2 regions of the Beggiatoa leptomitoformis genome follow, and region 2 is predicted to be linked to the other one. Evidence: predicted binding sites of a transcription regulator. Region 2 holds the regulator's gene; the other holds the start of a gene.
The links. Region 2 encodes PhoB, which activates phosphate uptake and scavenging genes when phosphate is short. Its sites were predicted from a motif close to GNNTGTCATAAAACTGTCANAT; they were not measured.
Positions count from the first base shown of each region.

Region 1 (16,866 bases), 1.7 Mb from region 2:
ACTTGCCTATCACTGGTTTCTAGTCGCAACCTTATATGGCAATAAGCAAGCGGAAACCTCCGCAAACAAACTATTAAAAGAACTAACCCCTGAACAAAGTGCAGAAGGCGAACGTCTCACCAGCGAATGGATAAAAAACCATCTCATGCCCGGAAAATCAACGGTTGAAGAAACCCCAATAGTCCCTGTGCCAGACATTGCCATGCCAATCACCACGCAGCCAGACAGCGTAGAACAACCCAATTAATCACCTAAAGAATTGACTGTAGGCACAAACCTATTTGTGCAACGTTTTGATGACACTAATTATCTGAATGATTAAGTTTTAATTTAGATAAATTACCCAATAGCTTAACGCCTACAATGCCCCACAAAATAGCAACAATAAGGTTTACCTATGAAATTCAGCGAACAATGGTTACGTACTTGGGTTAATCCCCAAATGACAACAGAAGAACTCATTAACTGCTTAACAATGGCAGGCTTAGAAGTCGACGACACAGAAGCTGTCGCACCTGCATTTGATAATGTTGTTGTTGGTCAAGTCTTAACCGTTGAACGCCATCCTGATGCAGAAAAATTAAAAGTCTGCCAAATCAACGTAGGTCAAGAAACCCCTTTAAACATCGTTTGCGGAGCAAGCAACGTACAGGCAGACATGAAAGTCCCTGTCGCGCTCATCGGAGCAGTGTTACCCAACGATATACGCATCAAAAAAAGCAAATTACGTGGTGTTGAATCGCACGGAATGCTATGTTCAGCCAAAGAATTAGGACTTGCTGAAACATCAGAAGGATTAATGCCGCTTCCTACAGATGCACCCATTGGCGAATCTGTGCGTACCTACTTAGGCTTAGATGATACCAGCATCATTATTGAACTAACGCCTAACCGTGGCGACTGCTTAAGCATTCAAGGAATTGCGCGTGAAGTTAAGGCCCTCACCAGCACAACACTCACCGCACCCAAAATGCTCGCGATTCCCGCAACCATTGCCGACACATTCCCTGTGCGCATAGAAAACAACAACGGTTGTCCGCGTTATCTGGGGCGCGTTGTGCGGGGTATAAATCCCAAAGCCACAACCCCGCTCTGGATGCAAGAACGCCTACGGCGGGGTGGTATTCGCAGTATTAACCCCATTGTTGACATCACTAATTACGTTTTATTAGAACTGGGACAACCCATGCACGCGTTTGATTTAGCCAAATTAAACGGCAGCATCGTGGTGCGACTAGCCAAACAAGGCGAAAAACTCACCTTGTTAAATGAACAAATCATTCAACTCGACGAACAAACCTTAGTCATTGCCGATGAACAACAACCCTTAGCCATTGCAGGCGTAATGGGTGGCGCAGGTTCGGGTGTCGTCGATGACACCATCGACATCTTCTTTGAAAGTGCTTTCTTTGCCCCGCGTCAACTCGCTGGTTGTGCCAGACGTTACGGCTTGCACACTGACTCCTCACACCGTTTCGAACGCGGGGTTGACCCACAACTACAACGCATCGCCCTAGAACGCGCAACAGCCCTACTACTCGATATTGCAGGGGGACAAGCAGGCGCAATCACTGAAGTCACCGACACCGCCCAAATTCCCAGCCCTGCCGTTGTGACCGTGCGCCTACAACGCATTCAATCCCTCTTGGGTCACTCTTTTACCTCCCAAGAAATTAACGACATTCTGCAACGACTTAACATGCACGTTGTACAACAAGGCGATATATGGCAAATAACACCACCTAGCTACCGCTTTGATATTACAATAGAAGTTGATATTATTGAAGAAATTGCTCGTGTTTACGGCTATCACAACATACCTGCCCGTCCTCCACAAGGTAATTTTGTGATGCAAGCCGTTCCCCCCGTTGCCCTGCAACAACTGCGCGACGTGCTGATACAACAAGGCTACTACGAAGCAATTACCTACAGCTTTGTCGATGCTGATTTACAAAAACAACTCACACCCGACCATGCAGGGCTTACATTAGCCAATCCCATTGCCAAACGCCAAGATAATCCAACGGCTATCGATATGTCCGTCATGCGCACTACACTCTGGACAGGGCTATTACAAACCGCACAATACAACCTGACCCGCCAACAAGCGCGCGTGCGTCTCTTTGAAACAGGATTACGATTCGTACCCAGTGCTGACGGTTTACAACAAGAACGCATGATAGCAGGCATCGTTACAGGCAGCCGCTATCCTGAGCAATGGGGCTTATCTGCCATCAATACCGACTTTTTTGATGTAAAAGCCCACGTAGAAAACTTACTCGCAGTCAGCCGTAAACCCTATCGTTTTATCGCAGGCTTACACCCCGCATTACACCCCGGACAAACAGCGGAAATTTATCAAGATAATACATTAATTGGCATTATCGGTGCATTACATCCGCAATTACAACAACAATTAGACTTCACCCAACCCGTTTATTTATTTGAATTGCAACTCGCCGCACTGAGTCATGCAGAAACACCTAGCTACACAGACGTTTCTAAATATCCCTCCGTGCGCCGTGACCTAGCTGTTGTGGTACAAAATACTATAACTGCTGATAAAGTTTTAGATTGTGTCCGCCAATCTGCGCCTAATTTCCTCGCAGAAACGACTCTTTTCGATGTTTATCAGGGGAAAGGCATCGAAGAAGGCAAAAAAAGTTTGGCAATAGGCTTGATTTTTCAAGAAATTTCCCGCAATCTAACAGAGTCGGAAATCGACAAAACCCTAGAACAAATACTGAGTTCACTAGAACATCAGTTAGACGCACAATTAAGGAAGTAACAGTGATGGCATTAACAAAAGCAGCAATGGCAGAAAGATTGTTTGACGAAATGGGTTTAAACAAGCGCGAAGCCAAAGAAATGGTTGATTTGTTTTTCGAAGAAATTCGCACCGCCTTAGAAAAAGGTGAACAAGTCAAATTGTCTGGATTTGGTAACTTTGATTTACGCAATAAAAACCAACGTCCCGGACGTAACCCTAAAACAGGGGAAGAGATTCCAATTAGCGCACGTCGTGTGGTAACCTTTAGACCAGGGCAAAAACTTCGTGCACGAGTAGAAGAGTATGCTGGAACCATCGAACAATAACGAACTTCCTGTCATTCCCGGTAAACGCTATTTCACTATCGGTGAGGTCAGTGATTTATGCGCTGTCAAACCGCATGTTTTGCGTTACTGGGAACAGGAATTCCCCCAATTAAAACCGATTAAACGTCGCGGTAACCGACGTTATTATCAGCGACAAGATGTTGTTTTGATTCGTCAAATCCGCAACTTGTTGTATGAAGAAGGTTTTACTATTGGTGGCGCGAAACAGCGATTATTGGGCGATAGTCCAGAAAATAACTTGCAACAAGGTCAGCACATTATTCAGCAATTACGGGCTGAACTTGAAGAAGTTTTATACCTTCTACAAAGCTAGTTAGTTTGTTGTCATCCTGTTAATTCAATGGGATGGCAACACACCGCCGCCCCCTCCCCTTCGTTTTTTTCTCAACGTCCGCATAAAAAAATCATGTCTAGTTTACGAGTTGGTATCGGTGGCCCTGTTGGGTCGGGTAAAACCGCGCTGGTTGACGCATTGTGTAAAAATTTGCGTGACCGCTATGAAATAGCTGTCGTTACCAACGATATTTACACCAAAGAAGATGCACAGTTTTTAATGCGTAGCCAAGCCTTACCTGTTGAACGAATTATTGGTGTAGAAACAGGTGGTTGTCCACACACAGCAATTCGTGAAGATGCATCAATGAATTTGGTGGCTGTTGAACAACTCAGCCGTACATTTCCAAATTTACAAATTATTTTTATTGAAAGCGGTGGCGATAATTTAAGCGCGACATTTAGCCCTGAATTATCAGATTTAACGCTTTATGTGATTGATGTCGCTGCGGGTGATAAAATTCCCCGTAAAGGCGGGCCTGGTATTACTAAATCTGATTTATTAGTAATTAATAAAATTGACCTTGCCCCTTACGTTGGCGCGTCTTTAGACGTGATGGAACGCGACGCACGCAAAATGCGCGACACAAAACCGTTTGTTTTTTCCAATTTAAAAACAGGGGAAGGATTAGCGGAGATTATTGCGTTTATTGAAACTACTGGCGGAATAAAAAACACATAAAGCAAATTTTAAGATTAAATCGCCAAGATTATGACCCGATTTATAACCTTTTATTTTATCTATTTATACTGGCTTACTGTATCAAGCAAGCGTAGGGTGCGTCAGGTGCATTTTTTCGCACCGTAACGCACTATTTAGATTATCCAAACTTAGGATGAAAGTGTGTAGGTTACTTATATTAGTAACTGTGTTTTATTGATATTTAACGTTGTTTTAGTGAGTTTAAATCTAAATCAAAGGCAAAAGTGTTTGTGCGTTGTTGCATATCGACGCTGTAGTTGAGTGTTTGTGTACCGCCAAAAGGTAATGATACGGGAACAGCAACGCAAGGAATGGTCAATTTACCTGTGCCTGCGTTGTAGTTGGCAGCGCAACTGTCGGTTGTGGTGGGTGTAGTAGTTGACCCTCCTCCAGAACAAAAGGAGGCTGATTGTAAGCCACGTACTTTGACTTCGGAGAGACGGTCACTAGAACTAATCCCTTTAATCAACACACGGCTAAATACAGTGTTTTTGTCAAATGTAATTGGGTCAAGAAGTGATTCACCACCATTGATATAAACCTTAGCCACGCCCTGACGCACAGTAAATGAAATATTATTGAAGCTAGGCATACTATTCCAACCGTTTATCCCATATCTACTACTTCCGCCCTCACCAATTCCTTTTGGTAATAGTGAAGGTGTGCTAAACCCCCCACCAGAACCACCATACCAGCTTATATTGTACTCAATACTTTTGTTGTCGGGTGTTAGTAAAACAATGCCTTTACTACCATTATTAATGTTAATTGTTAGGTTAATTTCAAAATCACCTTGTAGTGAACCGCCAATATCTAATGAACCTACTTTAGTTAATGGCGCACTGAACCATTTAGCTTTTTGAGCTACATCACATTTTTCTTCGAGGTTAATACACCCCTCTTTAACAACTAAATTCTCCTCTGCTGTTGCTCCCACTGCCATTGTACTGGCATCTAAGCTATAATCAGCCGAGTAAACATTGTGCATTCCTACCAACAATGCGGTTGTTACTATCCCACGTAATAACTTCATAACGACCTCCTAACCAAGTGAAAAAACGCCTGATTAAGGTAATCCACTGTTTTCACAGTATCCACAAAAAATAATAGAAGTTACAACCGTTTAACTGATTTTTAACCCAGAAAAAAGGGATTATTATGAAAGTAAATGAAAGGATTAAACTTTTTAGAACTTTAAAAGGTTGGACACAGGAAGAAGTCGCAGAAAAATTAAATATGTCACCTAGAGCCTGTCATCAAATAAGAAGGGTTAAAGGTTCAAGCCAAAAGAATCAAGGTAGAAGCCAAATAAACCCCACTTAAGAAATTCCTAGCGCGTTTATCATATCGTGTAGCTATTGCACGATATTGCTTTAATTTACCAAAGAAATGCTCGATTAAATAACGTGCCTTATAAAGAGCTTTATCATAATCAGGTGGATTTAAACGATTTTTCCTGAACGGAATCACAGGTTCTATGCTTTTCTGTTTTAAAACATCTCTAACCCGTTCATCAGCATCATAAGCCTTATCAGCCAATAAAGCGTTTGCCTTTATCTGAGGAATAAGAGCATCAGCCCCTTCAAGGTCGCTTGCCTGTCCCGCAGTCAAAAAAAAAGGGTCGGATTGCCCAGTGCGTCAACAACGGAGTTAATCTTGGTACTTAAACCCCCTGCGCTACGTCCAATGGCTTCATCTGCACCACCACCACTACTATGTTGATGCGCTCTAACTATTGTGCTGTCTATCATGGCATATTCATTATCGGCATCGGCACTTAGTATCTTGAAAACACGTTCCCAGACACCTTTTTTAGACCAACGACTGAAGCGGGTATGGACGACACGGAAATCACCAAAGCGTTCGGGGAGGTCGCGCCAAGGAATGCCACTGCGATAACGGAATAGAACAGCATCAATAAACAAGCGGTTATCTTTAGCCGTCATCCCGACATGTCCTTTACGTCCAGGGAGTAGCGGTTCTAGTTTTGACCATTGTTCATCGGTTAAGGCATAGCGACGACTCATTGTTTTATCCTTGGCGATATCTGGGTATATATTTATAATATAACACTTTTTACTATTTGATGACACGCTCTAATGGATATGGAAATATTGAACGTGGAGATAGTGATATTAGCTTGTCAAAACTAGAGCCTGTCATCAAATAATAAGGATTAAAGGTTCAAGCCAAAAAAATCAAGGTAGAAGCCAAATAAACCCCACTTAAGAAATTCCTAGCGCGTTTATCATATCGTGTAGCTATTGCACGGTATTGCTTTAATTTACCAAAGAAATGCTCGATTAAATAACGTGCCTTATAAAGAGCTTTATCATAATCGGTTGGATTTAAACGATTTCTCTTGAACGGAATCACAGGTTCTATGCCTTGCTGTTTTAAAACACTTCTAACCCGTTCATCTGCATCATAAGCCTTATCAGCCAATAAAGCCTTTGCCTTTATCTGTGGAATAAGGACATCAGCCCCCTCAAGGTCACTTGCCTGTCCCGCAGTCAAAAAAAAAGGTCGGATTACCCAATGCATCAACAACCGAGTTAATCTTGGTACTTAACCCCCCTGTACTACGCCCACTGCGCTACCGCCACTACTGTGCTGATGCGCTCTAACTATAGTGCTGTCTATCATGGCATATTCGTTATCAGCATCGGCACTTAGTATCTTGAAAACACGTTCCCAGACACCTTTTTTAGACCAACGACTGAAGCGGGTATGGACGACACGGAAATCACCAAAGCGTTCGGGGAGGTCGCGCCAAGGAATGCCACTGCGATAACGGAATAAAACAGCATCAATAAACAAGCGGTTATCTTTAGCTGTCATTCCAACATGTCCTTTACGTCCAGGGAGTAGTGGTTCTAGTTTTGACCATTGTTCATCGGTTAAGGCATAGCGACGACTCATTGTTTTATCCTTGGCGATATCTGGGTATATACTTATAATATAACATTTTTTACTATTTGATGACACGCCCTAGAAAAACTGGCAGAAATTTTCTCTACCGATTTATTAGAAATACTTGGATTATATAAAGCCTTTATTTTCAACCATAATCATATAGGTAACGAACACTCGTCACAAAATATTTACCATTCCACTGATAAAGACCTACAAAACATTGTAGAAAAACAAAATATTATTATTGAACAACAACAAAAAGAAATTACTTATTTAAAAGAGATTATTGGGTTATTAAAAGAAAAAACCTAGTGTTATTTAAGATAAATACAGTAGCCATAAAACAGACTAAACTCGTCTTATCTCCTGCCTAAAAACGGTGTTGATTCAACCACCATGCCGCCTAAACAAACACCTGACCACGACCCAAGTTATAAACGTTTCTTTTCTCATCCAGAAATGGTCAAAGACTTACTAGAAGGCTTTGTGCATGAAGATTGGGTGAAAGAATTGGACTTTACGACTTTAGAAAAAGTTAGCGGACAATTTACCAGCGACGACTTACGTAGTCGCGATAACGATGTAATTTGGCGTATTCGCTGGCAGGGAAAATGGCTTTACGTTTATATTTTGTTAGAGTTTCAATCTCGTATAGATATTTACATGGCAGTACGCTTTATGGTCTATGTTGGTTTGCTGTATCAAGATTTACTCAACGCAAAACTAATTAATGGCAAACTCCCGCCTGTCTTACCGATAGTGCTTTACAACGGACAACCCCGCTGGAAAGCCCCATTAAATGTCGCTGATTTAATTGAGCCTTCCCCTCTTCAAAAATACCAACCCCAACTACACTATTTATTAATTGATGAAGGCGTTTATAACCCGAAAGAGTTATCGAGTTTACACAACCTTGTTGCGGCATTATTTCGGCTAGAAAAAGCTCAAAATGAACTAGAAGTTTCACAAGTGATTAGTCTGCTTATTTCATGGTTAAAAGAACCCGAACAACAAGAAATTAGAAAAGCCTTTGCAACGTGGTTAAATCGGGTTTACTTACCCTATCATTTACCAGAAGTGAAAATACCTGAATTAATAGACTTACAGGAGATAAACGTCATGTTAGCGGAACGGGTTGCAAATTGGTATGAATCAGGAATTCAGAAGGGCGTACAGCAAGGTAAACTTGAGGGTAAAGCCGAAGGCAAACTTGAAGGCATTGTAGAGGGCATCGTCAGAGGTAGAACTGAAGGCATAAAAACTGCGTTGTTAGCGATTTTAACCATGCGTTTTGGTGAAGTTCCTCCCACTGCACAACAGGCTATTGATGCAATTCATGATACAGAACGCTTAGAACAGTTAATGCGCGAAGCTATCGTGGTAGATTCTCTTGCAACATTCCTCCAACAACGCATTAACGATTAATAAAACTTGTTTAAAATCCCTAAAAATGACTGGACGATAAACGTTATGTTAGCGGAACGGGTTGCAAATTGGTATGAATCAGGAATTCAGAAGGGCGTACAACAAGGTAAGCTTGAGGGTAAAGCCGAAGGCAAACTTGAAGGCAAAGCTGAAGGTAAAGCTGAAGGTAAACTTGAAGGCATTGTAGAGGGCATCGTCAGAGGTAGAACTGAAGGCATAAAAACTGCGCTGTTGGCGATTTTAACCATGCGTTTTGGTGAAGTTCCCTCCACTGCACAACAGGCTATTGATGCAATTCATGATACAGAACGCTTAGAACAGTTGATGCGCGAAGCTATCGTGGTAGATTCTCTTGCAACATTCCTCCAACAACGCATTAACGATTAATAAAACTTGTTTAAAATCCCTAAAAATGACTGGACGATAAACGTTATGTTAGCGGAACGGGTTGCAAATTGGTATGAATCAGGAATTCAGAAGGGCGTACAGCAAGGTAAACTTGAAGGTAAAGCCGAAGGCATTGTAGAGGGAATCGTCAGAGGCAGAACTGAAGGCATAAAAACTGCGCTGTTAGCGATTTTAACCATGCGTTTTGGTGAAGTTCCTCCCACTGCACAACAGGCTATTGATGCAATTCATGATACAGAACGCTTAGAACAGTTGATGCGCGAAGCTATCGTGGTAGATTCTCTTGCAACATTCCTCCAGCAATACCCTTTTTCAACAAAGTATTAATCAAAGAAGCTGCTTTTTCTAAATTCAGTTTATGTAAGACCTTAAAGTAGCAAGAATTCACTAGACATGAGAACCTAAGAAAAGCAAGTTAGTTATGTATTATCGGTTAATATACTTAGTCTCATACTGAATACTATCACACGGATTAATCCGCCCACGCTTAAATCATCAATTGTCTGTTCCCTAAATATATGTTGTTACGCTACATGCAGCTTATAAATGACATACGAATGTCACATGCCTTATTTAAACTGGCAGTTTTCATCAAGGACATCGTTTATGAGTTTATCCGCTGCTGATGCAATACTACCATCCTTAGGTGGTAAACCTAATCTGGATCATAAAGCCAATCTATTAACGGTTGCTATATTTGTAGGACTGTTGATAACAGGTCTAGGATTTGCGGGATATAGTTTAGCAATTGATATTTCTGGCTCTGGAGCAGTTTCTGACAATCTGTTCCCCTACTTTTTGCTGGTTGTTGCCTTACTGATTGCGTTGGGTTTTGAGTTTGTGAATGGTTTTCACGATACGGCCAATGCGGTTGCTACCGTCATTTATACCCACTCTATGAAACCCAATTTGGCGGTGATGTGGTCGGGTGCTTTTAACTTTTTAGGGGTGTTGGTTTCCAGCGGTGCTGTGGCATTTGGCATTATTTCCTTATTGCCCGTAGAGTTGATTTTACAAGTTGGTTCAGGTTCTGGATTTGCTATGGTGTTCGCGCTGCTAATTGCGGCTATTTTGTGGAATGTAGGCACGTGGTTATTGGGCTTACCTGCCTCCTCCTCACACACCATGATTGGTTCAATTATTGGTGTAGGGGTTGCGAATGCACTCATGCACGGGCGTGATGGCACTAGTGGTGTGGATTGGACGCAAGTTTCTAAAGTTGGTTATTCCCTATTGCTATCTCCGATGGTGGGTTTTGGAGTAGCTGCATTATTGTTGTTGGTACTTAAACTTGTAGTAAAGAATAAAGCACTATATGAAGCCCCTAAAGGTAATGAACCACCCCCTTGGTGGATTCGTAGTTTGCTAATTTTAACTTGTACAGGGGTTTCCTTTGCACATGGTTCAAATGATGGTCAAAAAGGGATGGGGCTGATTATGTTAATATTAATCGGTACAGCTCCCATTGCTTATTCTTTAAACCGTGCAATGCCTGTAGAACATTCAGCGACGTTTCTCGCAGTATCTCAAGCAGCAAAAGCTTCATTGGAGAAAGCGGCTAAAGTTGCAGCCCCCGAGGATGTGCGTAAATCGGTAACTGAATACATTCGTACTAAAAGCTATCAGCCTGAAGTGATTCCTGCATTGGCTTATCTGGTGGGTGATATTGCTGTGCAAGTTAAACAGCATGGCAGTTTAGCGAATGTTCCTGCGAATTTAGTACCTAACGTGCGTAGCGATATGTACTTAGCATCTGAATCTCTGCAATTAATGGGAAAAGATAGCAACCTTAGTTTTGATGAAGACAGCAAAGGTAATTTGAAAGCACTTAAGAAAGAGCTGGACAACGCCACTAAATTCATTCCATTGTGGGTAAAAATTGCTGTCGCTATCGCGTTGGGTTTGGGTACGATGGTTGGCTGGAAACGTATTGTTGTCACTGTGGGTGAGAAAATTGGTAAAACCCATTTAACTTATGCTCAAGGTGCATCAGCAGAATTGGTTGCAATGACCACGATTGGTGCGGCGGATATCTTTGGTTTGCCCGTGTCCACCACACATGTGCTGTCTTCTGGTGTAGCAGGCACAATGGTTGCGAATAAATCGGGTTTACAGTTAGCAACGATTAAAAATCTCGTGATGGCATGGGTCTTAACCTTGCCTGTTGCGATGCTGTTATCGGGTAGCTTGTTCTGGTTGTTTACAATGGTGTTTGTTGGGTAGATTACTCTCTGCTGATGTGCGGTGATTTTCCTTGCTCAAGCCACAATGCTTGAGCAGGTATTACATTGTTAGAAGTAATTTTTCACGATAATTTTTGAGGTGTGTAACACCATACTAGTAAAATTCAATCGCTATATAACTTCGTCCAAGATTAACAATTCCACGCCATCATCAACCAATTCCCCCGTGTTAAATTTCACTTGTTGTACTGTGCCATCATAAGGGGCTTGAATGGTGTATTCCATTTTCATCGCTTCCAAAATCATTAATGCAGTGCCACGTTTTACACTATCTCCTTGTTTAACATGTACTGCAATGATTTTACCTGTCATTGGTGCAACCAAACTGCCTGCTTGATCGTCTTGTGTTTCATCAAACAAAGCAGGGTCATAAAGTGTTAATTGATGCGTGTTGCCGTGTGTCATAACCGTAATTTCACTCGCATAACGCACAACCATTGCTTTCATACGATTACCATTTAAATTAGCTAACAAATAGCCATCATCGTTAATTTCACCCTGCACCATTAACACTACACCACTCGGTAAATGTAAGCGATAACCTGTGGTTAAAAAATCTACTTGGATAATTAGCGTCTGTTCTGCTTCTTTGAAATGTAACTCGTGATAATTTTCCTCATTCATCCGCCAACCATTGGTTAAATGCCATGGAGAATAAGGGTCTGTGGAGCATCGCGCTTGAGTTTGAGCAATTTGGTTATTTTCTAGTAAAACAGCTAAACAAGCTAAGGCTAAGACGGTATCTGTAACAGGCAGCGCGGAGGGAAACAAATCAGCTTGATAACGAGGAATAAATCCAGTGTCTAAATCACCTTGTAAATAGGCTGGATGCGCGGTGAGATTGGCTAAAAAGGGGATATTACTGGTCAAACCAACAATGTGATAATCCGCCAATGCTGCACGTAAATGGCGCAATGCACCCGCACGGTCGCTGTCCCAAACAATTAATTTTGCAAGCATGGGGTCGTAATAAACGCTGACCGTATCGCCCTCACGCACACCTGTATCAATACGAATATGCGCATTTTCTAAGGGAGTACGAAGATGTTTTAGTCGCCCTGTGGTGGGTAAAAAATGATTAGCGGGGTCTTCTGCGTAAATACGGGCTTCTATTGCATGTCCTGTCAGGGTTAGCTCGGCTTGTTGACAGGGTAGGGCTTGTCCCATTGCCACTAACAATTGCCATTCGACTAAATCCAAGCCTGTAATCATCTCGGTAATGGGATGTTCGACTTGTAAACGGGTATTCATTTCCATGAAATAAAAAGAACCGTCTTCATCAACTAGAAATTCTACCGTTCCTGCACCAACGTATTTAATGGCTTGGGCAACAGCAACAGCGGCTTGTCCCATTTTAGCGCGTAGTTGTGCGGAAAAATGGGGCGCGGGGGCTTCTTCTAAAATTTTTTGGTGACGGCGTTGAATGGAACAGTCCCGTTCAAATAAATAGACGGTATTGCCATGCGTATCGGCAAAAACTTGAATCTCAATGTGTCTGGGTTTAGTTAAATACTTTTCAATCAGTATCCTATCATCATTGAATGATGATAAGGCTTCACGTTTGGCAGCGGCTAAAGCATCAGCAAATTCTGAGGCTTGCCACACTTGGCGCATTCCTTTTCCTCCACCGCCCGCTGTTGCTTTGAGCAAGACGGGATAGCCCATTTTGTCAGCTTCCGCTTGTAATAGCGTTGGGGATTGGTCATCTCCGTGATACCCCGGAATCAGGGGAACATGGGCTTTTTCCATGCGTTGTTTGGCAGCACTTTTTGAACCCATTGCGGCAATCGCATCAGGTGGCGCGCCAATAAAAACAATGCCCGCTTGTTGACAATCGTGTGCAAACTTTTCATTTTCTGATAAAAATCCATATCCCGGATGAATTGCTTGCACGCCACAACGTTGTGCAACTTGTAAAATTGTCTCACCCAGTAAGTAGCTTTCACGCGCAGGCGCGCTACCGATACGATAAGCCTCATCCGCCATGCTCACATGAAGCGCGTTGACATCAGCATCAGAATAAACGGCAACTGTGCGAATTCCTAATCGTCTTGCTGTTCGTATGACTCGACAAGCAATTTCTCCTCGATTGGCAATTAAAATTTTATCAAACATGTTTTGTCCTTTTGGTAGGCAAATAACTTATTATTTTATCCAGCGATTTTATTATAAAGATGAAAAAGTATTTTCGCCTTATGTTCTCCATAAACAGGGAAAAATTTCTGTATCAGACAGATTTTTATTTTTAATAATACACGCTGAAGCGACAGCATTCGTACCACCATTACAAATGAGCTATTCAGATAGACCTGAATTGTCATCAAATTGTCATCATTAGGTAACAGTCCATTGCCTACAATAGCGCGCCTCTAACGCTCACTAGCACTGATGATGAAAACTGTTTCTGATATAGGTTCTTTAACCTTAGCCATTACCCCCATTAGCCCTAATCATACGGTGAATGACGTAGGGGAGCTATTCCTATTACCTGAATATAAACCGTTTTTATCTTTGCCCGTTGTTGATAATGATAAACCTGTGGGTATTATCAGTCGGTATCAACTAATGGATATTTTTCTTAAATTATACGGGCGGGATATTTACGGTAAAAATCTGATTGAGCGGTTTATGAATCCGCAACCGCTGCGCATTAGTTTGACACAATCCATTGAAACAGCTAGCCAATATATTACAGAAAATATTACATTCCCGATTACCGAAGATTTTATTGTTATGCACAATGGACGGTATAAAGGGGTTGGCGTTGTTTTAGATTTACTAAAGGCAATGGAAAAGCGCGTTATGCAACGAACTGGTGAATTGAGTAAAGCCTATTCGGCGTTAAAAAATTCACAAATGCAATTGGTTCAATCAGAAAAAATGGCTTCGTTAGGGCAGATGGTGGCAGGCATTGCCCACGAAATTAATACCCCTTTAGGATATGTGCGGAATAATGTGGAAATGATGCAAGGCTTTTTTACCCAAAGCCAAGAATCTATTCAAAGTTATGCCCAACTTGTGCAACTTTTAACCGCTGAAGAGCCTGACCCAGACGCAATCGCAACACAAGCAGAATTAGTAGATTCTTTAAGTATGCCTTTTCAAGAACCTGAAATGGTAGATGAAATGCAAACTCTATTTAAAGACTCTTTATATGGATTAGACCAAATTTCTGAAATTATTTTAAATCTAAAAGATTTTAGTCGCCTAGACCAAGCGAGAACAGCAAGTGTATGTTTAAATAACTGTTTAGACAGCACATTAGTGATTGCGAAAAATATTATCAAGCATAAAGTGAATATTAAAAAAGAGTATGACGCAGCCTTACCAACGGTACGTTGTTCACCTTCACAAGTGAATCAAGTCTTCCTAAACTTAATTACTAATGCCACACAAGCCCTTATAGATAAAGGCACAATTTGGTTAAAAACATTTGCTGATGCTGATTATGTACATGTCACGATTCAAGATAATGGTAAAGGCATTGAAGCAACAACATTACCCAAAATTTTTGACCCGTTTTTTACGACTAAACCTATCGGTGAAGGAACGGGTTTAGGATTATCTATTAGCTACCAGATTATTCAACAACATGGTGGCAAAATTCGCGTAACCTCGAAGGTAGGCGTGGGGACGCGCTTCATGGTGAGTTTACCCCGTGAGCAGACCGAACAAACAACAGCGGATAAAACGCACACAGTGATTGCTTGAAGGATTAAAGAAGATGTTAAAACCTACGGTTTTATTGGTAGATGATGAAGAGCGCATTTTACGGTCTTTAAAAATGCTGTTTTTGTCGAAATACAAGGTGTTGAGTACGACAGATGGCAACGAAGCCTTAAAAATGCTTGCACAAGAACCTGTTCATGTCATCGTGAGTGACCAGCGGATGCCCATTATGTTGGGTGTGGATTTGTTACGCCAAGCAAAAGATATTTCACCCAATACGATGCGCTTGTTATTAACAGGATATTCTGACTTACAAGCAATTGTTGGCTCTGTGAATGAAGGGGAAATTTTCCGTTATATCAATAAACCTTGGCAAGCAGAAGAATTAAAGGCAACGGTTGATAAAGCAGTAGAAATTTCTTTAAAACTGTTGCAATTGCATCAAAGTAAAACAGATACAATCGCCATACTACCAACCCCAGTTGTTGGACAAGCCCCGCATGTTATGGTTATTGACAATGATGAAGGGACTTATAAAGAAATTCAAAGTATTATCGGTATTACCAACCCCACCCATTGGGCAACTTCTTTAGATGAAGCGTTTAATATCTTAAATAACAAACCGATTGGTGTCGTTATTTCTGAAATTGAATTAAATGGTGAGGACATCACTGCATCGATTAAAACCCTGAAACAGTGTAATCCCAACATTTTAACGGTGGTTTTAACCTCATTTCAAGATACAAAATCACTGATTAGCTTAATTAATCATGGACAAGTTTATCGCTTTTTACCTAAACCGATTCATAAAAATTTGTTAGCCCGCAGTTTAGATGCAACGCTAAAACATTACCAAGCATTACATTTAAAACCACAATTATTAATGCGTCATATCGTGGACACGCCAAAAGCAGACGAGCAACAAACATTATCAACACGGGTTTTAGGATTTATTCGGAAGTTACGCAACCGTCCCGCCGAACAAACGCTTAATTAAACGGCGTTATCATCGGTTTATCAATCAGAATTTCCAATATTAACAATCTTGAAAATTCTGATTCAGACCCTCTTTTTATCCCTAGACCATTATCGCCCGCGTTTCTAGCTGAATCGTTACCCAATGATTAGAACGATAACGGTAAAGCATAAGCATTGCTAAAACCACCATGTAAACAAACGTACCAAGCCAAATGCCCATTAATGGCGGTGTAATGAATAAAGAAAATATTATCGACAGCGGGAACATAACGATAAGAATACAAGCTAATAAGAATAAAGTTGGTATTCGTGTATCACCCGCGCCATTTAATGTTGCTCTGATAATAATCCCAATACAATCAAATAACTGATACAAAGCCATTACTTTAAAGACATAGGTTGCTTCGGTAATAATAACAATATCTTCCGTAAATAAGCGCGCAATCTCCGCACCAAAAAACCACAATGGAATCCCCAATATTCCCATGTAAAGACCGCCAATAGAGAGAATTTTATAGGTAGTTAAACGCGCCAGTTCAGGACGGTTTTCCCCTAAAAATCGTCCTGTATAAGAGGCGGCTGTAATGCCTAAGGCAAGTCCGGGGAGAAATAAAACTAAGGTAAACTGCATACCAATATTATTAGCCGCCAACGCCGTATCTCCCAATCTGCCCGCAATGACACTTAACCCTACCCATGCAATCAACTCTGTAAAATCCCCCAATCCTTGAGGAAATCCCACCCAAAAAATTTGTTTAAGCAAATTCATATCAGGACGTTGCCAATAACGCAGGTGAAATTGCTGTCGATTTTCGGCAGATATCAACGTTATTAACATAACAAATGCACCCACTGCTTGCGCCAAAATAGTCGCATACGCACTGCCTGCTACCCCTAATGCTGGCATTCCCCATTTACCAAAAATCAACGCATAATCTAAAATCACATTGATAACTAATACTATCAAGGAGATGTACATGGGAAAAGTAGAGTTACCAATGGCTTGATAAAACGATGTATATAATATGAGCAACAACGTAAACGCCGTTCCCCACACTAATACTTGTAAATAGC
Region 1 is NZ_CP012373.2:3,409,604-3,426,469, reverse strand. Features, by position in the region: gene AL038_RS14475 (tetratricopeptide repeat protein) at 1-247, shown strand, start outside; gene pheT (phenylalanine--tRNA ligase subunit beta) at 398-2,788, shown strand; gene ihfA (integration host factor subunit alpha) at 2,794-3,096, shown strand; gene AL038_RS14460 (MerR family transcriptional regulator) at 3,074-3,430, shown strand; gene ureG (urease accessory protein UreG) at 3,524-4,132, shown strand; gene AL038_RS14450 (hypothetical protein) at 4,335-5,186, opposite strand; gene AL038_RS18965 (helix-turn-helix domain-containing protein) at 5,312-5,476, shown strand; one part of gene AL038_RS14440 (IS5 family transposase) at 5,432-5,766, opposite strand; one part of gene AL038_RS14440 (IS5 family transposase) at 5,766-6,180, opposite strand; partial or broken gene AL038_RS14435 (IS5 family transposase) at 6,338-7,075, opposite strand; gene AL038_RS14430 (Rpn family recombination-promoting nuclease/putative transposase) at 7,466-8,494, shown strand; gene AL038_RS14425 (RpnC/YadD family protein) at 8,501-8,881, shown strand; gene AL038_RS14420 (RpnC/YadD family protein) at 8,888-9,229, shown strand; gene AL038_RS14415 (inorganic phosphate transporter) at 9,509-11,125, shown strand; gene AL038_RS14410 (acetyl/propionyl/methylcrotonyl-CoA carboxylase subunit alpha) at 11,257-13,260, opposite strand; gene AL038_RS14405 (ATP-binding protein) at 13,534-14,856, shown strand; gene AL038_RS14400 (response regulator) at 14,870-15,811, shown strand; gene AL038_RS14395 (MATE family efflux transporter) at 15,893-16,866, opposite strand, start outside.
Region 1: the regulator PhoB is predicted to act here: its motif matches at 9,447-9,468, upstream of AL038_RS14415 (inorganic phosphate transporter).

Region 2 (16,866 bases):
TGACCAGTCCTTCCTTATTTGCAGCGGAGGACACTCGCTATATTCATGTTGGCTCAGGCAGTGTGATTAATCTCTACTTTCCAACAGGGGGATTTTTATGTAGTGGATTAAATGAAAAATTTGCAACACATCACTTACGCTGCACGGTAGAACTAACGGCGGGTGGAATAGAAAATTTGGAAAAAGTTGCCGAAGGGAAACTTCAATTTGGTTTTACTGAAGCTGATTGGCAAACACAAGCTTATGAAAAATATAAAAATTTACGCTCAGTTTTTTCCATTTTTGACGAAGTCTTCACGGTTGTTGTCAGAGCAGATGCAAATGTTAAAACCTTAGATGACTTAAAAGGTAAACGCATTAACATTGGAGAAGCGGGCTCAGGACAACGCGCTTCTATGGAAAATCTTATGCAAGCTTTTGGTTGGGATAACACCATGTTTCAAGCGTTTGCAATTCGTGATGTTGACCAAGCTGACGCGCTTTGTCATAACCAAATTGATGCATTTGTTTATATGACAGGACACCCTAGTGTTTCTGTCCGTCAAGCAATAGATACGGGTCGACAACGGGAATTATCAGAGAAATACTGTGATGAAGCGACCATTCTAAACGTCAGTGGTAATGCAGTTGAACAATTTATTGCAAAACAAAAGGATTACCACACAGCCATCATTGCAGGCAATACTTATGAACGTCATCCAAATGATATATCTAGTTTTAGTACCAAAGCAACCCTTGTTACCAGTACAGATGTTCCAGATGACATCGTGTATGAAGTCGTGAAAACGGTTTTTTCTAGCTTTGCTGAAGGAAAAAAACTCCACCCTGTTTTTGCCAATTTAACCCCCGCAAAAATGATGTTAGGGAATACTGCCCCTCTTCATGCGGGTGCTGCAAAATACTACCGCGAACAAGGTTGGATTAAGTAAGGAACGCTTATTATGGCAGGTGGTTTAATTCGTCCCCATCATGCGAAACTGGCTGTTTTATTTCGTCTTGTGGATGCACTTTGGATAGGTGGGACGCTGTGGCTTCTTGCTTGGCAATGGAATGTTTTTTGGGAACATAGCTACTACTTGTCCACCACCTTGCTTGCAATGGGGCTATTTTTTTTTATTGCTGAATTCAATAATCTTTATCATTCATGGCGGGGCGGTGCGCTGGTTGGCGAAATTCAAATTATTTGGCGTATTTGGTTTTTGGTAACAGGCATTCTTCTTATTTTAGGGTTTACCTTCAAAGCCTCAGACTACCTTTCACGCTCGGTTATTCTTACATGGCTGGTTTTTGTTCCCATTATTTTGAGTTTATGGCGTTTAACATTACGCTCATTACTTGGCTATTTACGCGAATCAGGTAGAAATGGCAGAACTGCGATTATTATTGGTGCTGACACGCTAGGAATAGAGTTTGCTAAAACATTATTAGAACGTCCAGAAACAGGCATACGCTTATACGGTTTTTGTGACGACTTTAAACCCGTAACAGAACAGCCGCTGATAATCAACACCACAATAAATTGTTTAGGCACGCCAGATGTTGCCTTAGAACTTGCCAGAACAGGTGCAATCGACCTTGTTTATATTGCACTTCCTATGAAAGCTGAGACCCGCATACAAGAGTTAGTAACCGCTTTTGCAGATGCAACCGCTTCTGTTTATATCCTCCTTCCAGACTTATTCATGCTAGAAATGCTTCATGCGCGACTTGTTAATTTTGGCGATTTTTCTGCGGTTAGCATTTATGAAACCCCCTTTTCAGGCTATGGTGCATGGATAAAACGCCTAGAAGACATGCTATTAGCCAGTTTTATCCTGACACTAATCAGCATACCCATGCTTGTCATTGCCTGTTTAATCAGATTTACCTCTAAAGGTGAAATTCTCTTTAAACAATATCGCTATGGATTAAATGGTGAAGTCATTGAAGTTTGGAAATTTCGCACTATGCATGTTTGTGAAAATGGCGAACAAGTCACCCAAGCGCAACGTAATGACCCACGTATTACCGCGTTGGGTGGTTTTTTACGTCGGACATCACTAGACGAACTACCACAGTTTATTAATGTCTTACAAGGACGTATGTCCATTGTAGGCCCTCGCCCACATGCTGTTGCGCATAATGAACAATACCGCAAACTGATTCCCCGCTACATGTTACGTCACAAAGTAAAACCCGGAATTACAGGCTGGGCGCAAATCAATGGCTGGCGTGGTGAAACAGACACCTTAGAAAAAATGGCAAAACGGGTAGAGTACGATTTAGAATACATCCGCAACTGGTCAGTTTGGTTAGACTTAGAAATTATTTTTGCGACCATTTATAAAGGCTTTCTTAACAAAAACGCCTACTAACCGTACAGGATATTATCTCTTGAAAATATTAGTGACAGGCGCAGCAGGCTTTATTGGCTTTCATCTCGTTTCCCGTTTAATCACGCACGGTGATGACATTGTTGGTTTGGATAACCTCAATGATTACTATGATATTCGTCTAAAACAAGGACGGCTGAATGCAACAGGCATTCAAAACCCATCGTATAATACGTTTGTCGCTAGCACACTTGCACCCAATTATCGCTTTATCCAACTTAATTTAGAAGATAATGCCGCACTGCAAATCCTGTTTACCCAAGAAAAATTCGACATCGTTGTGAATCTTGCTGCACAAGCGGGTGTACGTTATTCCTTAGAAAACCCAAGTAGTTATATAAGTAGTAATATTGTTGGGTTTATGAATCTGTTAGAAGCCTGTCGCCATCATCCCGTGCAACATCTAGTTTATGCCAGTAGCTCCAGTGTTTATGGACTTAATAGCAAAATTCCCTTTTCTACTCAAGATAATACCGACCACCCTGCCAGTTTATATGCAGCCAGTAAAAAAGCCAATGAACTCATGGCGCATACTTATTCTCACCTCTACCAGTTACCAACAACGGGACTGCGTTTTTTTACTGTTTATGGTGAATGGGGCAGACCTGACATGGCTTATTTTTCCTTTACCCAAGCTATCTTAGCAGGACAACCCATTAATATTTATAATAATGGTAATATGCAACGGGATTTTACTTATATTGCGGATATTATCGAGGGATTAATGCGCGTTTTAGACCATCCGCCTGAACAAACAACCGCTACTATCCCCTATCGCTTATACAATATTGGAAATAATCAACCCGTTAAATTGCTGGATTTTATTCAAGTCTTAGAGCAAATTTTGGGAAAAACCGCTAAGAAAAACTACTTGCCTATGCAGGCGGGAGATGTTGTTATCACTTACGCAGATATTGATGATTTAATCCATGATTTTGCTTATAAACCACAAACTAAGATAGCCGAAGGGTTACAACGGTTTGTTGCGTGGTATCAGGGTTTTTATGCAGAAACCGTATAGAGAATAAACATAAGTGCTGAACATAAAATAATAAACACAATAATTAACTAAATCAGGATTTGGCGATTTAAGCGGGATAAAAAATAATAGCCTTGATAATCCAGTCAATTCTAATTAAGACAGTCTCACATTAAGAAAAAGACTTATCCTTAGCATTTTATTATTAAAAAACTTCTTGCCTAATAAACTGTTGCAAGAGATTTACTATTTATTTAGGATTATTCCGTTCAGTCATTTTCTGGATAACGAGGTAATTGTACAGTGAAAGCACTGCCTTGACCTAGTATGCTTTTTACATAGACTTCGCCATTCATTGCCTGACACAGTTGTTTACACAGCGTTAAACCGATACCAGAACCGTCGTATTGGCGAGTGTAGGAATTATCTACTTGGTTAAACGCCTCAAAAATACTAGATAATTTTTCCGCAGGAATACCAATGCCTGTGTCTTTTACCCGAAAATAAACGTAGTCTGCCCTGAGTTTGACGGCAAAACAGATTCGTCCTTGTTTGGTAAATTTTATCGCATTGGAAAGTAAATTTTGTAGGATTTGTTGTACACGTGTTGCATCAGCGCGCATTGTGCCTACTTTATTAAAGCATCTTACTTCTAAGATATTACCCTTCAAGGTTGGGCGGATAAGAGATACGACATTATTCACCATATCATTAACGGTAAATTCGGTAAGCGAGAGTGCTAACGTTTCGGTTTCAATTTTAGAAACATCCAAAATATCACTGACTAATGAAAGTAAATGCTCTCCCGCCCGTTGAATTTGGTGTAGCTCGTTGCTAAATTCTGCAAGTCCCATATCGGTTAAGTCTTCTTGTAAAAGCTCACCATAGCCTAAAATGGCATTTAATGGAGTACGTAATTCGTGGCTCATTTTGGCAAGAAAGATACTTTTTGCCTGATTTGCCATTTCAGCAGAAATTCTCGCCACATCCGCAGATTCTTTAGCATGGAGCAGCTCGGTTTCTATTCGTGAACGTTCTTGAATTTCAGCTTGTAATTGATTATTTTTCTCTTCCAGCTCTTGGGTACGTTCAGTTACTTTTTGTTCTAAACTGTTTTGTGCATCAACTAATTGCATTTCAAATAAATCAGCATGTTCAGTAATAACATCTAAGGATATTTCCAGCTTTTTTTTATTTTTAGCGAGAATATCTACTTGTTGTCGTAATTGTGTTATTTCTGCCGTGACTAACTGCTGTTCTTTAAGTTCTCTTAGTAAAGATAATTGTTGTGCTTTTAGTGCATTTAGTTGAGATTCGAGTTGTAATTTTTCTGCATTTGACTCGTCGAGCTGGTTTTGCAATTCTGCTAGTTGTTTAAATAATGGAGGATTACTTGCAGAAAAGTCGCCAAACATGATGAGAACATCCTTGATATAAAGTAGGTATTGTGGTGAGGTTTATTAATTACTCTAATTTTTCCAGTAAGTGTGGCATTAAACGTTGCAAATTGGTGGATAATTTTCTTTGCCACGCAACATGTTGTGAACTCAGTAAGGTAACATTGAGTTTTAATTCTTTAATCTCACTGATATACATAACAAATTTCGTCATCATGTTGATGCCTGAGCTATTGATAAATTGTAGGCAACGAATATCCAGTGTTAGCGGATTTGGTTCTTGCGTTTCTGCTGCATCTTTGAGTAGGTTTAAAATAGGTTCATAAGCAGGTGCGCCATTAAGCATCAGTGAACCGCCAAATATGACGCTGGCATCGTCGGGGTGATAAGTCACAGTATATTTATCATCTTTGATTTCGTTCATCATAATATCCTTTTTATGGTTGGTCTGCATCTAGTGTCACCATTGTTGTAACAGTGACAATATTAGGATCAGTCGCGTGTGGTTGGAACTTCCAGCCTAGTGTTGCGGCATGGTCACAAATCATACTAAGTAATCCTAAGCCTGAATGGTTTGCATTTTCTGCTTTTGCACTGTCACGCATGGTTTGCACATAAAGTTCTTCTGGATTGCAGGCTAATAATTGCTCAATATATTGTTGAAATATAGCTGCTTGTTGGGCAGTTGAACTGTTTTTAACGCTGAAGATGATTTTATCGGTATGCAGTGATAGGGCAATACAAGCGGTATTCTTTCTGAAGGGAATGGATTCATCTTGAAATTTCATTGCATTTTCTAACAATTCGTTTGCAACATATTTTACAGAATCACGCAAATTAGCGACAAGCAGCTCGTCCACAGATTCCAGATAGGTTTCTTGTTTGCTGACATAAAATACGCGGAAATAATCAGCAATAAAATCGGCAGACAATCCGTTATTTTCCCAGCGTTTTTTTAGTGGTGCATAAGTCGGAGAAAAGCCGATGGTTAAATACTCTATATATTCTGGTAACTCCTCAAAAAACGTTCCAAAAATTCTACTGGGTGATGCGTTGTTATTTCCCATAAAACATGCTCTCTTTATCTAGCCTAAGTTTAATAACCATTTTTTACCTGTGTCTTTATTCAACATTTTACGCCATACGTTTTATTACCAACAGAGTAATATCGTCAGCTATTTTATAGCCGTTAATATGACGTAATACGTCTGAAATAATGGCTTGTTGAATTTTCTTGGCGGATAGTTGCCAATGCGCTTGTATAACATCACAAAGACGTTCTAGTCCGAAAAGATTACCCTCATCATCTCGCGCTTCTGTAATCCCATCGGTATAAAGCACAATCCCTTCACCAATCGCAAGGTTTAGTTCTTCTGATACGAGAAAATCACTAATTTCACGTACTAAACCGACCATAAATCCCAAATTGAGGGTATCAATACATTCTACTTTACCATTTTGCCTGACAAGTAAGATATCTTCGTGTTGTCCTACAAAACGCAATACACCCGCTTCATAATCGAGCAGAGTAAGGGTTAAATTTTTGTCGGACTGCATACGGTGTACATTGTCAAACACGGCGCGGTTAAGAATAGCTAAAAAGGCTTTAGGGTCGGTCACATTATTAGTGAGCAATGTACGTACTGCCATTTGCACCATTAGCATAACCACGCCACTTTCTAGACCATGTCCTGTTACATCGCCAATTCCAATTTTTACCCGTCCATCATGTTGTAATACATCATAATAATCGCCACCAACCTCGTCTGCAGGTTCCATAAAGCCCGCAATATCTAATCCTTCAACCTGTTGCAATTCATTGGTTGTTGGTAAGACCATTTGTTGTAACCGGCGCGTAATATCCAGTTCTGCCCCCATGCGGCTATTTTCTTCGGTCAATTGTTTATTAAGAATACGAATTTCTTGGTCGCGTGCGGCAATATTTGCCAACATCTCGTTAAAGCCATCAATTAATTTGCCAATTTCGTCATTCACTGTTTTTGGAGCACGTAAGGTGTAGTTTTTTTCGCGTGTCACCGTTGTCATCACATGTAATAGATTATAAACAGGTTGTGTAATAATATTTTGTAAATAGCCTGCAAGTAATGAGGTAAGAATAAGAGAGATGAACATTACACCAAACACGGTGACGATATATAAGTATAAACGTTGTTGAAATCCTGTTAAATCAGACTGTATGAAAAGAATTCCAATAGGATTTCGTTCTTGGATTATTTTTGAGAAGACATTAACGTGGTTATCATGTGCAGTAAAACTGTCTTGCAGTTCTGCTAAATTCATCAATGACCTATTTTGGGTATCTGCAAAATAACGTTGGATAAAATTATTATTAATACCTTCAACATGTTTAGCATCCTTTCGGTAGTAGCTTGCAAATAATTTACCTTCCATTGTAAAAACATGTGCTTCTGTAATATTAGTTTTTACAGCAAGCGAAGACAACACATCAACGACTAAATGGTCATCATTAAATGCAAGTCCTGACGTGCTATTGCTATTAATAATCGTGGCTAACGCAAACAAATCTGTTTCAAGATTTTTCTCCAATGATTTATATTCATTAATAATTAATCCAATGGAGGTAAGTAATAATAAAAAAAGACTAACAACCAGAATAATAGCACTGAGTTTTCCTCGAATTGAAAGATTGTTCAGCAATGCTCTCATTGTGAAATATTCCTAACGTAATGAATAAAGTGTAAAACAAGAAACAATGCTTTGAACTGAGGAGAGATAAACAAGAGGGGCTTAAGAGATAAATAAATAAGGAAATTGATCAACACGACCGATATTTTAAATATTTCTTGTATATTCTACGATTTATTCAATGCACGCACACGCATTTCCATGGGTGGCACTTCTTTCGAATCAATATGAATATCTAGCAATGTTGGACCATTATGTGTTGCAATAGCTTTATAGTCCAATTGTTGCATATCATTCAGGGTGCGAATCGTATAAGCCTGTGCGCCTACTGCCCTTGCCATCATCGCGAAATCTACGGGCGGTAATTTGAATCCTATCATTTCAGCCCCCGTTAAGCGTTGTCCATGCATCACCATACCCAGTGCTTGATCATTTAAAATGACAAACACGATGGTTAATTGCTGTTCTACAGCAACAGTGATTTCTTGCCCACTCATTAAATAACTACCATCGCCAGTAATACAGACTACCAATTTACTGGGCGTTGCTAATGCCGTTCCTATCGACGCACCAATTGCCCAACCCATACTCCCAAAAGCCATTGATACCTGATAACGCCCCTCTACTTTTGGAAATAAATAATGCGTTGTCCACGCGAAACTATTGCCTGTATCCGCCAAAAAACGGGTTTCTGATGGAAAATTTAAAGTCAACTCACACATCAATCGTTGAGGCTTAATTGGTAATGTAATTGCGTCGGGATATTGTCTATATTTTTCAGGTGCGTTAATCTCAATATGACGTGGCGCACAAGCCTGCCCCAGTGTGCGACGTTCTATATCGCAAGACAACACATTTGATGGTTCTCCCCCCACTTTAGGTAACGCAATCTGATGCGTCGTGATGTGTTTCTCTAGTCTATGATGTAACTTATTAAAGATAGCTGTCAATCGCCCACAGACATGTAAACAAGCCATATAAGAGCGGGAAAAATATTTTGGTGTATGATGAACATGCACTAATTTATTATTCATCAATAATTTATCCCAACCATCTGTTGACCACTCACCCAAACTCGTTCCAATCGCTAATATTAAACCAACTGACTTATCAGCCAGTGCCTTACGCGCACTCAAATGTCCTGCAAACCCAAATACGCCACGATACAACGGATGATTTGAATTTATCCACGTTTTACCTTCGGGTGTTGTCACCATTAGTGCGTTCAATAATTCAGATAGTTTAACTATTTGGTCAATAGCACCTTCACAATCGCTACCAATCAAAAACACAATTTTCTTCTGCTTCTTGAGCAAGTCAATTAACCGATTAAAAAGTCTATCTAATGCACTCTCATCAATAAATGTAGAATCCAACAAATTAGCCAGTAAAACTAATCTGCCATCAAACTCATATTGTTTTTCCGTTTCGTACTCTTCACTTTCAATATCATTACTAACTACAAACTTAAATACATCAATAGGAACACTCAAATGTGCAGGACCTTGAGGATGACGTAAAGCCGCTGTAATCGCGTCTAGCAACTTACCTTCAAACTGATCAGGGTGAGAAATAATGCTACTGTAATTAGTACACTGATCGAACATTGATTGTGTATCCAACCCATCAGGAGATGACTCTTGAAATGAGCCTTTGCCAAAATTAGATAAGATTGTTTGTGCCGTAATAACCAACATAGGCGTATGGCTCAAATAAGCCGAAGCAACGCCCGTGATTAAATTAGTCGTACCTGGACCTGTTGTCGCGCAGCAAACGCCGAGTTTACCTGTTTCACGAGCATAACCATCCGCCATAAATGCGGCCCCTGTTTCATGCCGAGCAACAATTGCTTTTGGCCAATCAGCTCCTTTAAGCTGACCACGCGCTAAAGCATCATACAAAGGCGCAATCGCTCCTCCAGGAATTCCAAAGACATATTGAACTCCAATTTTTTTGAGATATCTAACAGCTAAATCGGCTAAAGTTGGCATGGTTTGGTGTTTCTCTAGTGCATCTGAATAGAAGTAAAAAATTATATACGTTATAAATTAAACAACACTCACACCGCCGTCAACGGTCCATATACTACCTGTTACATAAGTCGCCTCAAGTTGTGCAACGATAACATGTGCAACCTCTTCAGGTTTTCCAATACGTCCCAACGGAATTTCACTAGCTAACAATCTTTTAAATTCTGTTGCCGCCTCTGGACTACTACCTGCCTTATCAAACATAGGTGTATCAATAGGCCCTGGTGCAACCGCATTGATACGTATCCCCTTGGGTGTCAATTCTGTAACCATATTACACACAAAGGCATTGACTGCACCTTTTGTTGCAGCATATAAACATAAGTTAGATTTTTCCATTGTTTGCGCAACAACCGATGAAACGATACTGATGTTTCCCTGTCGTTTTTCTAATGCAGGGAGTAATTCCTTTATTAAAAAAATAGGACCCCAAACATTCGTGCTAAAGGACTCAAAAAAGTCTGTCCATTTGATGTCAGGAATGGGTATAGGTTTCGCAACTCCCGCATTACAAACAAGTACATCTAAGCCAGTTTCTAAAAAAGGAATTGCTAATTTTTGTAAGTCTTCAGGTTTAGACATATCAGCAAACAAAGATGTTACACCCAGTTCATTAGCCGTTTTTTGAAGTCTATTTGCATCACGACCAGAAATAAAAACGTCATAGCCTTTTTCTTTTAAAAGCTTCGCAGTTGCATGACCAATTCCTGAATTACCACCTGTCACTAGTGCTATTTTTTTCATTAAATTACACTTCTACTCAAAATGTGATGGTACATCACATTATCCATTGATACGATAATTCTAGCTTGAGTGAACAACATCTATAAACCCAAGTGATTTTTCAAAACAATTACTTGATGTGCCGAATATTTACTGACGTTCTGACAGCTAGAAAACCCTGCTTGCTTTGCCATAAACTCAAGTGTACTGGCTGTTTCTACAAAATCATTTTCCATTACATGACAACAAACTAGCTCTTTTTCCTCTGGTCTTATACCTTGCCATTCATTCCTTATGTGATAGCAATACCGTTGTAAATAAGTTGGGAGGTCTTCATTTTCTTCTCTCATCGCGTCAACCAATAGTAATATTCCATTTTTACTAAGGCGTTTAATAACGGATTGAAAAAAGTAGCTTTTTTCTTCATAAGACAAATGATGTATTGCAAAACTAGAAAAAATAACATCATACTGACGTTTGGTATTTTGCAGTGCTTGCAACAAATCTATTTTATGCAATTCTACAGGGCAGGCTAACAGACTAAGATTTTTCTCTGCCAATTCCAGTGCTGTTGCAGAAAGATCAACTCCACAATAATACGTTATGGGTAGATTCACTAATATGGGTGCCGAATAAGTAGCATCCCCACAGCCCAAGTCCAAAAAAGAGAATTCATCCTCTAATTCACTTAAAACACGAGCTACATCAGTGTATATTTCACGATGTGATAGGTTATTAGCAGTGACAACACGATGATAAATACTCCAAACATCCATAGTACCAAAATAGTCTTCTACACTTTTAATATCTTCCACGTTTTCCATCTCCACCAGTTATATATTTAACCTGTAATATTGAGGTACTTTTTTAGGAGAACTCTCGTAAATTTAAGCATCTACAAGAGTCCTAATATCATGACAAAACATAACTATTTCAGTATTTATACCGAAACTCTATAAAATAGAATCGTCCAGCACCAGGCAAGTCGTTAGGCACATTAACAACTGAACCACTGCTAGGTTCAGGAGAAGGATAACGAACATCTTCGTCAAATAGATTACGAATACCAAATGCAACGTTAGTATTGCCCGCTCGAATATCTTTGCGACGAATCGTTAAATCTACCGTTGTATAGCCGTTTAATGCAGGGCGTGGATCATTTAGCCCGCGTACCCATCCATTGTTCCAATTAACTTGGGTATCTACATACCATGTAGAACCAAGCAGATAATCTGCGCGTAAATAAGCCATCTGTTCAGGTGCATTATTCAAGACGTTATTTGCTTCATCTTTAGCGTTTTGATAACTATAATTAAAAAGCAAGCTAGACTTAATGCTGGTTTTCCAACGCGCTTCGAATTCAAATCCTTGCCCTTTCCAATCGGTCGCATTTGCATATTGCAATTCAGTATCACCAATAGCAATAAGTGTGATTTTATCCTTAATATTATATTGATATAGGTTAAAAGCTAAATGCAGACTTTCTAACGCACGATAATCAAAGGCTAATTCCCATGTTTCACTTTTTTCAGGTTTTAAATCTGGGTTGCCAAGAAGAGCTGGGTTGTTTCGGTTATATAAGTTTTGAAAAGAAGGCGCACGAAAAGCCTTGCCATATAGTAGCTTGGTTGTTAAATCAGAACGTACCTGCCAGACTAAACCAACACGTGGATTAACAGTTGAACCAAAATCAGAGTATTCATCGTAACGCACACCTGTTGTCAGTTCCCATTCAGGATTGATTGTCCACGCATCCTGTATAAAAAGATACCCATCAGTCCGTGATACTTCTGGTATAAATGAAGCGGATGTATCACTCACATCCACAAGAGTAGTTGGTGACACATCTTCGCCTGTAAAGGGATTAGTACCATAGTTTTTTACCTCTTTTACTTCATATTGGTCATAGTTAGCGTAACCGACACCAACACGTATCGAATGGTCATCAATGCCATGATAAAATCCAGATAATGCTAATTGTGTTTGATTTTCTGACGCTGATGGACGACCCAAATATCCTATTGGATAAGTACCACCGAATGCACCTATAGGAAAGATATAAAACTCTGCCTCAAAATGCGTATTCAAATAACTCAACTGTGTTTGAACGTCCCAATTTTTGGTAAATTTAGGGTCGTGATAAGTCAGATCAGCATTGATTCTTTGTTCAGACATAGGTTGATCTGAACCAAGTGCTTGCGCAATGCCTGTTCCAGCCCCCATATCCTCTCCCTTATGCAAACCTGCCCTTAATTGCCAACGCTGTTTACTAATATCAATATGAGTGTCATAGGTCGTAATTTCTGACCCATACTCGCCTGGTGCTAAAGATGCGTGTGTGCCAAACATACCGTCAAATACAGTTTGTGCATCACTTTCTACTGTACCTTGATGTCCATCTGTTTTAGTAAATTCAGCCATTGCCGCGATTTTAAAACCATTCCACTCACTACCATGTGTTACCCAAGTGTCTTGCGTGTTATAACTGCCAAGTCGTACACCCACTTCTGTTCCATCAATATCATCAGCCGTTTTAGTGATGATATTAATTACCCCAGCAAGCGCATCAGCCCCATAAACAGCAGAACCAGGACCACGAATAATTTCAATACGAGAAACTGTACTAATAGGAAAACCGCTCCAATATAATCCTTTAGAACCACGGTGTGAATCGTTAAGTCGAATACCATTAACTAAAACCAATAAACCTGAATCATGGTCTCCCGCTACGGAAATTCCGCGAACACTATAAACAGGGATATTAAAATAGTTGTATGAAACCTGTATGCCCGGAACACTACGTAAAGCATCATCGAGCGTTCTTGCACCCATTGCCTCAAGGTCTTGTGATGTAATAACGGTTGTAACTGCAGGTGCGCGGTCCGTTACCTGTTTTGCTCCTGTAGCAATGCTGGTTGTCTTTGCTTTGACTAAACCACCAAAAATATCAAAAGCATCATCCAACTTAATTTCCACTTCAGACAATTCAGCTAAATCTAAATCACGTAATTGTGCCAAACGCGCTCTTTTGGCTATTTCATCATCAGTTGCGGCATGTAGGTCTAACGCTAACAACACTAAGCAAGCTGTGCATAGATAAATTGTTATCTTATTCATGTTAGTTACTCCGCCCCTCTTTGCTGATTAACCGCTTTCAGTTTCGAGTTATCAGCACTTATATCTGTTGCAACTCTCAAAAGATTCGCACTCGGCTTAATGGCAACCGCATTGATTATTGTTGAATCTAAGGCTAGGCGGACTTTATTATCTTCATTGTAAAATTTGAGCATTCCACCTTGTTCAACAAAATTCGCCATATCACTCACAGTTAAAATGGGCAGCCGTTGGAGTGCTTGCAAAATCGTTTTTAGCCGTGCTTGTTCCGAATCACTAATAAATAATACATGACACGAATTTGCTTCTTGTACTTGTTGCAACCGCTTTACCTTAATAGCATGTCCGTGTACTGTTTGATTTTCAACTACAATATCAATATTTTGTTGAAAGGGGTCGCGTCCTAAGATACAAATATAAAAAGATTGATTTTTGTTATCTGATAGGGTTGTTGGAGGATAATACAGAAAGCTGCCTAGTTTATATAAAAAGGTTGCTTTAATTTCGTATTCTTCCGCAGCTGACAGTGCGTAAGCAACTGGCTGGTAGAGTAACGTGATGAGGGCGAATATCACTATTCTCCCTAATAATGTCGACATAGTGGCTTCACCTAAACATGAAAATGTAAGGAAAGTTTACTATAAAGTTTTTTTAACAACAATATTAGTGGACTAATAGCTTTTTGAGAATTTTTTTTATAACGATTTGTTACAACCGCGATATGGTTACTCTAAAGCACAATGTGTAATATACTGTATATTAAATTTTTTTGGGATTGGCTAAAAATATAATGGACAATTTTGGGGAATATTATCAATCAATAATATTGATAATATCTGCCGATTGCGCGCTTAAATTAGAAAACAATGGACATATTAGATTTCTTGTAAAAGTATCTTAGGAAAAATGACAACGGATAATACCGCTTTTAGTGGTATCCATGCTGCTTTTGCAAAAGGTTTATTGCGGATACAAAAAAAGGGCGAATTCATTCGCCCTTCTATATAACACCTAATTAAACATAATATTAGATTTATTCGCGCGTCGAAAATCGATAACCTACTCCGCGCACGGTTTGAATTAAATAATCATAATTATGATCAGCTAACGCTTTCCGTAAACGGCGAATATGAACGTCGACAGTTCGTTCTTCAATATAAACATTTCCACCCCATACTTGGTCTAATACTTGGCTACGGCTATAAACCCGTTCAGGATGGCGCATAAAAAAGTAAAGCAAGCGAAATTCTGTAGGGCCCATTTGTACTTCTTGCCCTGCAATTGTTACGCGATGTTCATTAGGGTCTAGGCGTAATTCATTAACCGCAAGCTGTTCACCTTCCGAATGGGTAGAAGCACGTCGTAACACCGCTTTAATCCGCGCAACTAATTCTCGTGGCGAAAAAGGCTTGGTAACATAGTCATCCGCACCCACTTCTAACCCCCGAATTTTATCGCTTTCTTCACCACGAGCCGTTAGCATAATAATAGGAATTTCTTGCGTTTGTGGTTCTTTTTTTAGTTGGCGCGCAAATTCTATACCGCTAACTTTATTAGGTAACATCCAATCTAATAAAATCAATTTAGGTAGTTGGTTAAAAATTAAGGTCTGTGCTTGACGGACATCAGCCGCTTCTGTGACGATAAACCCCGCTTTACTCAGGGCAAGGTTTAACATTTCCCGAATAGGGGCTTCATCTTCAACAATAAGAATAGGTTGCTCTGACATTTTAAAGGTTACACAGGTTAATGAATAAGAAAAGGTGACAAGTGTTATGTCTGACAATGCGGACAATAATACGTTGCTCGTTGTCCAAGTATGATACGTTCAATTGGTGTGTTACAGGTTACACAGGCTTGCGTGGCACGGTCATAAACCCGCAAGGTTTGGCTAAAATAACCCGGTTCACCTTGGGTATTAACAAAATCACGTAAGGTTGTCCCTCCCATTGCGATTGAAGCAGTTAATACTTCGCGTATCGTACTGGCAAGCTGCTCATAACGGGTTAACGTAATCTCGCCCGCCGCGCGAGTCGGGTGAATGCCTGCTAAAAACAGGGATTCACTCGCATAAATGTTGCCTACCCCAACTACAACATGGCTATTCATAATAAAGGTTTTGACGGCAAGCTGTTTTTTACCTGCTTTTTGTTGTAAGTACTTGCCCGTAAATTCATTTTCTAAAGGTTCAACGCCCAAACTTGCAAGCAATGGATGCTGTAAAACAGGTTCACTTGTCCATAACACACAACCAAAACGACGCGGGTCGTGATAACGCAGGCTAAACGTTTGTCCAAACTGGATTAAAACATGGTCGTGTTTTTTCAGTGGGGTATCAGGAGAGACAATGCGTAAACTGCCCGACATGCCCAAATGAATAATTAAATGTCCCGTTGGATATGCAAACAGTAAATATTTACCTCGTCGTTGAATATGTTGCAGGGGCTGTCCTAATAGATGTGTTGCAAGGTCTGACGGCACTGCCCAACGCAAGCGCGATTCACGAACATCAATAGCGGTAACAGTGCGCCCTTCTAAGTGCTGCGCGATGCCTCGGCGAGTGGTTTCAACTTCAGGTAATTCGGGCATGATTTAATGACGTATGCGTTGTTGAGGAAGTAAATATTTTAGAGAACGCGGCAATTTTTGTTGTATGACCTCGTTAAAATAGGTTACATACCGTTGATATTGCACGCCTAAAAAAATCACACTTAAGCCTATCAAGGTTAAAATAAAAGGAAATAGCATCGAGTCGGCAAACACGCGATAAGATAAATGTCCCACATAAATCAAAATACCTAATGCCCCAAAAATCACAAATACCTTGCGTTGTAATAATACTGATAGAATAAGTAAACTAAGATTGACAATGAGATAAAGCACCCGTTGTAATTCCTGTTCAGTATCCATCAATATCAACGTAACACTGACCCAAAACGCTAACATGCCAAATAAATATCCCCAAAAGGCGTAATCTTCACGAGTACGGCGGTCAACTAAATAACTTCCCAACAACATAATAACGCCAAAATACAAGGTAATCGCTCGTTCAACTTGCCAACTAAAGGCGGCTTCACCACCAAAAATAGTCGGTATCAGTTCTATGGATAAAAACCAACAAGCAAAAGCAATGGGAGCTGTTAGGAATGGGAATGGCACAAACTTCAGTGTAATAACGCCAACAATGATAGTGCCAATGGCCATCCAAATGCCACGTTGTGGGAACAAAAAGCTTATATTTTCTTGTTGTTCTAGCAACAGTTGAACGCCAAAAACGGCAAGCGGTGTCATACAAACAGCTAAGGTAAACAGTAACCCACCTGCTACCCGTTGTTGGGGCTTTTGCCAACAAATACTCCCGAGCAAGATAAACAGTAAAGCGTACACCGTCGCAATGCCAATAATGCCAAGACTGCCAAATAGTTGCCATGCCTCAGATAAAAACCACGTCATCGCACACAGTACCAGAAACGCACCCAAAAAATAGGCAATATTTGCCATATTAAATTGGGGTTGTGTTTGTCGACTGGTTAAAAACTGCCACAAGGACGTTGCTTGTGTTGCATCGAGAATGCCTTGTTTAA
Region 2 is NZ_CP012373.2:1,734,647-1,751,512, forward strand. Features, by position in the region: gene AL038_RS07245 (TAXI family TRAP transporter solute-binding subunit) at 1-929, shown strand, start outside; gene AL038_RS07250 (undecaprenyl-phosphate glucose phosphotransferase) at 942-2,354, shown strand; gene AL038_RS07255 (NAD-dependent epimerase) at 2,374-3,393, shown strand; gene AL038_RS07260 (ATP-binding protein) at 3,621-4,766, opposite strand; gene AL038_RS07265 (slr1659 superfamily regulator) at 4,816-5,175, opposite strand; gene AL038_RS07270 (slr1658 family protein) at 5,186-5,815, opposite strand; gene AL038_RS07275 (SpoIIE family protein phosphatase) at 5,883-7,436, opposite strand; gene AL038_RS07280 (thiamine pyrophosphate-binding protein) at 7,583-9,406, opposite strand; gene AL038_RS07285 (SDR family NAD(P)-dependent oxidoreductase) at 9,464-10,189, opposite strand; gene AL038_RS07290 (class I SAM-dependent methyltransferase) at 10,270-10,983, opposite strand; gene AL038_RS07295 (TonB-dependent receptor plug domain-containing protein) at 11,102-13,285, opposite strand; gene AL038_RS07300 (TOL_0243 family YfiR-like periplasmic protein) at 13,291-13,881, opposite strand; gene phoB (phosphate regulon transcriptional regulator PhoB) at 14,316-15,011, opposite strand; gene mutM (bifunctional DNA-formamidopyrimidine glycosylase/DNA-(apurinic or apyrimidinic site) lyase) at 15,056-15,871, opposite strand; gene AL038_RS07315 (DUF2157 domain-containing protein) at 15,875-16,866, opposite strand, start outside.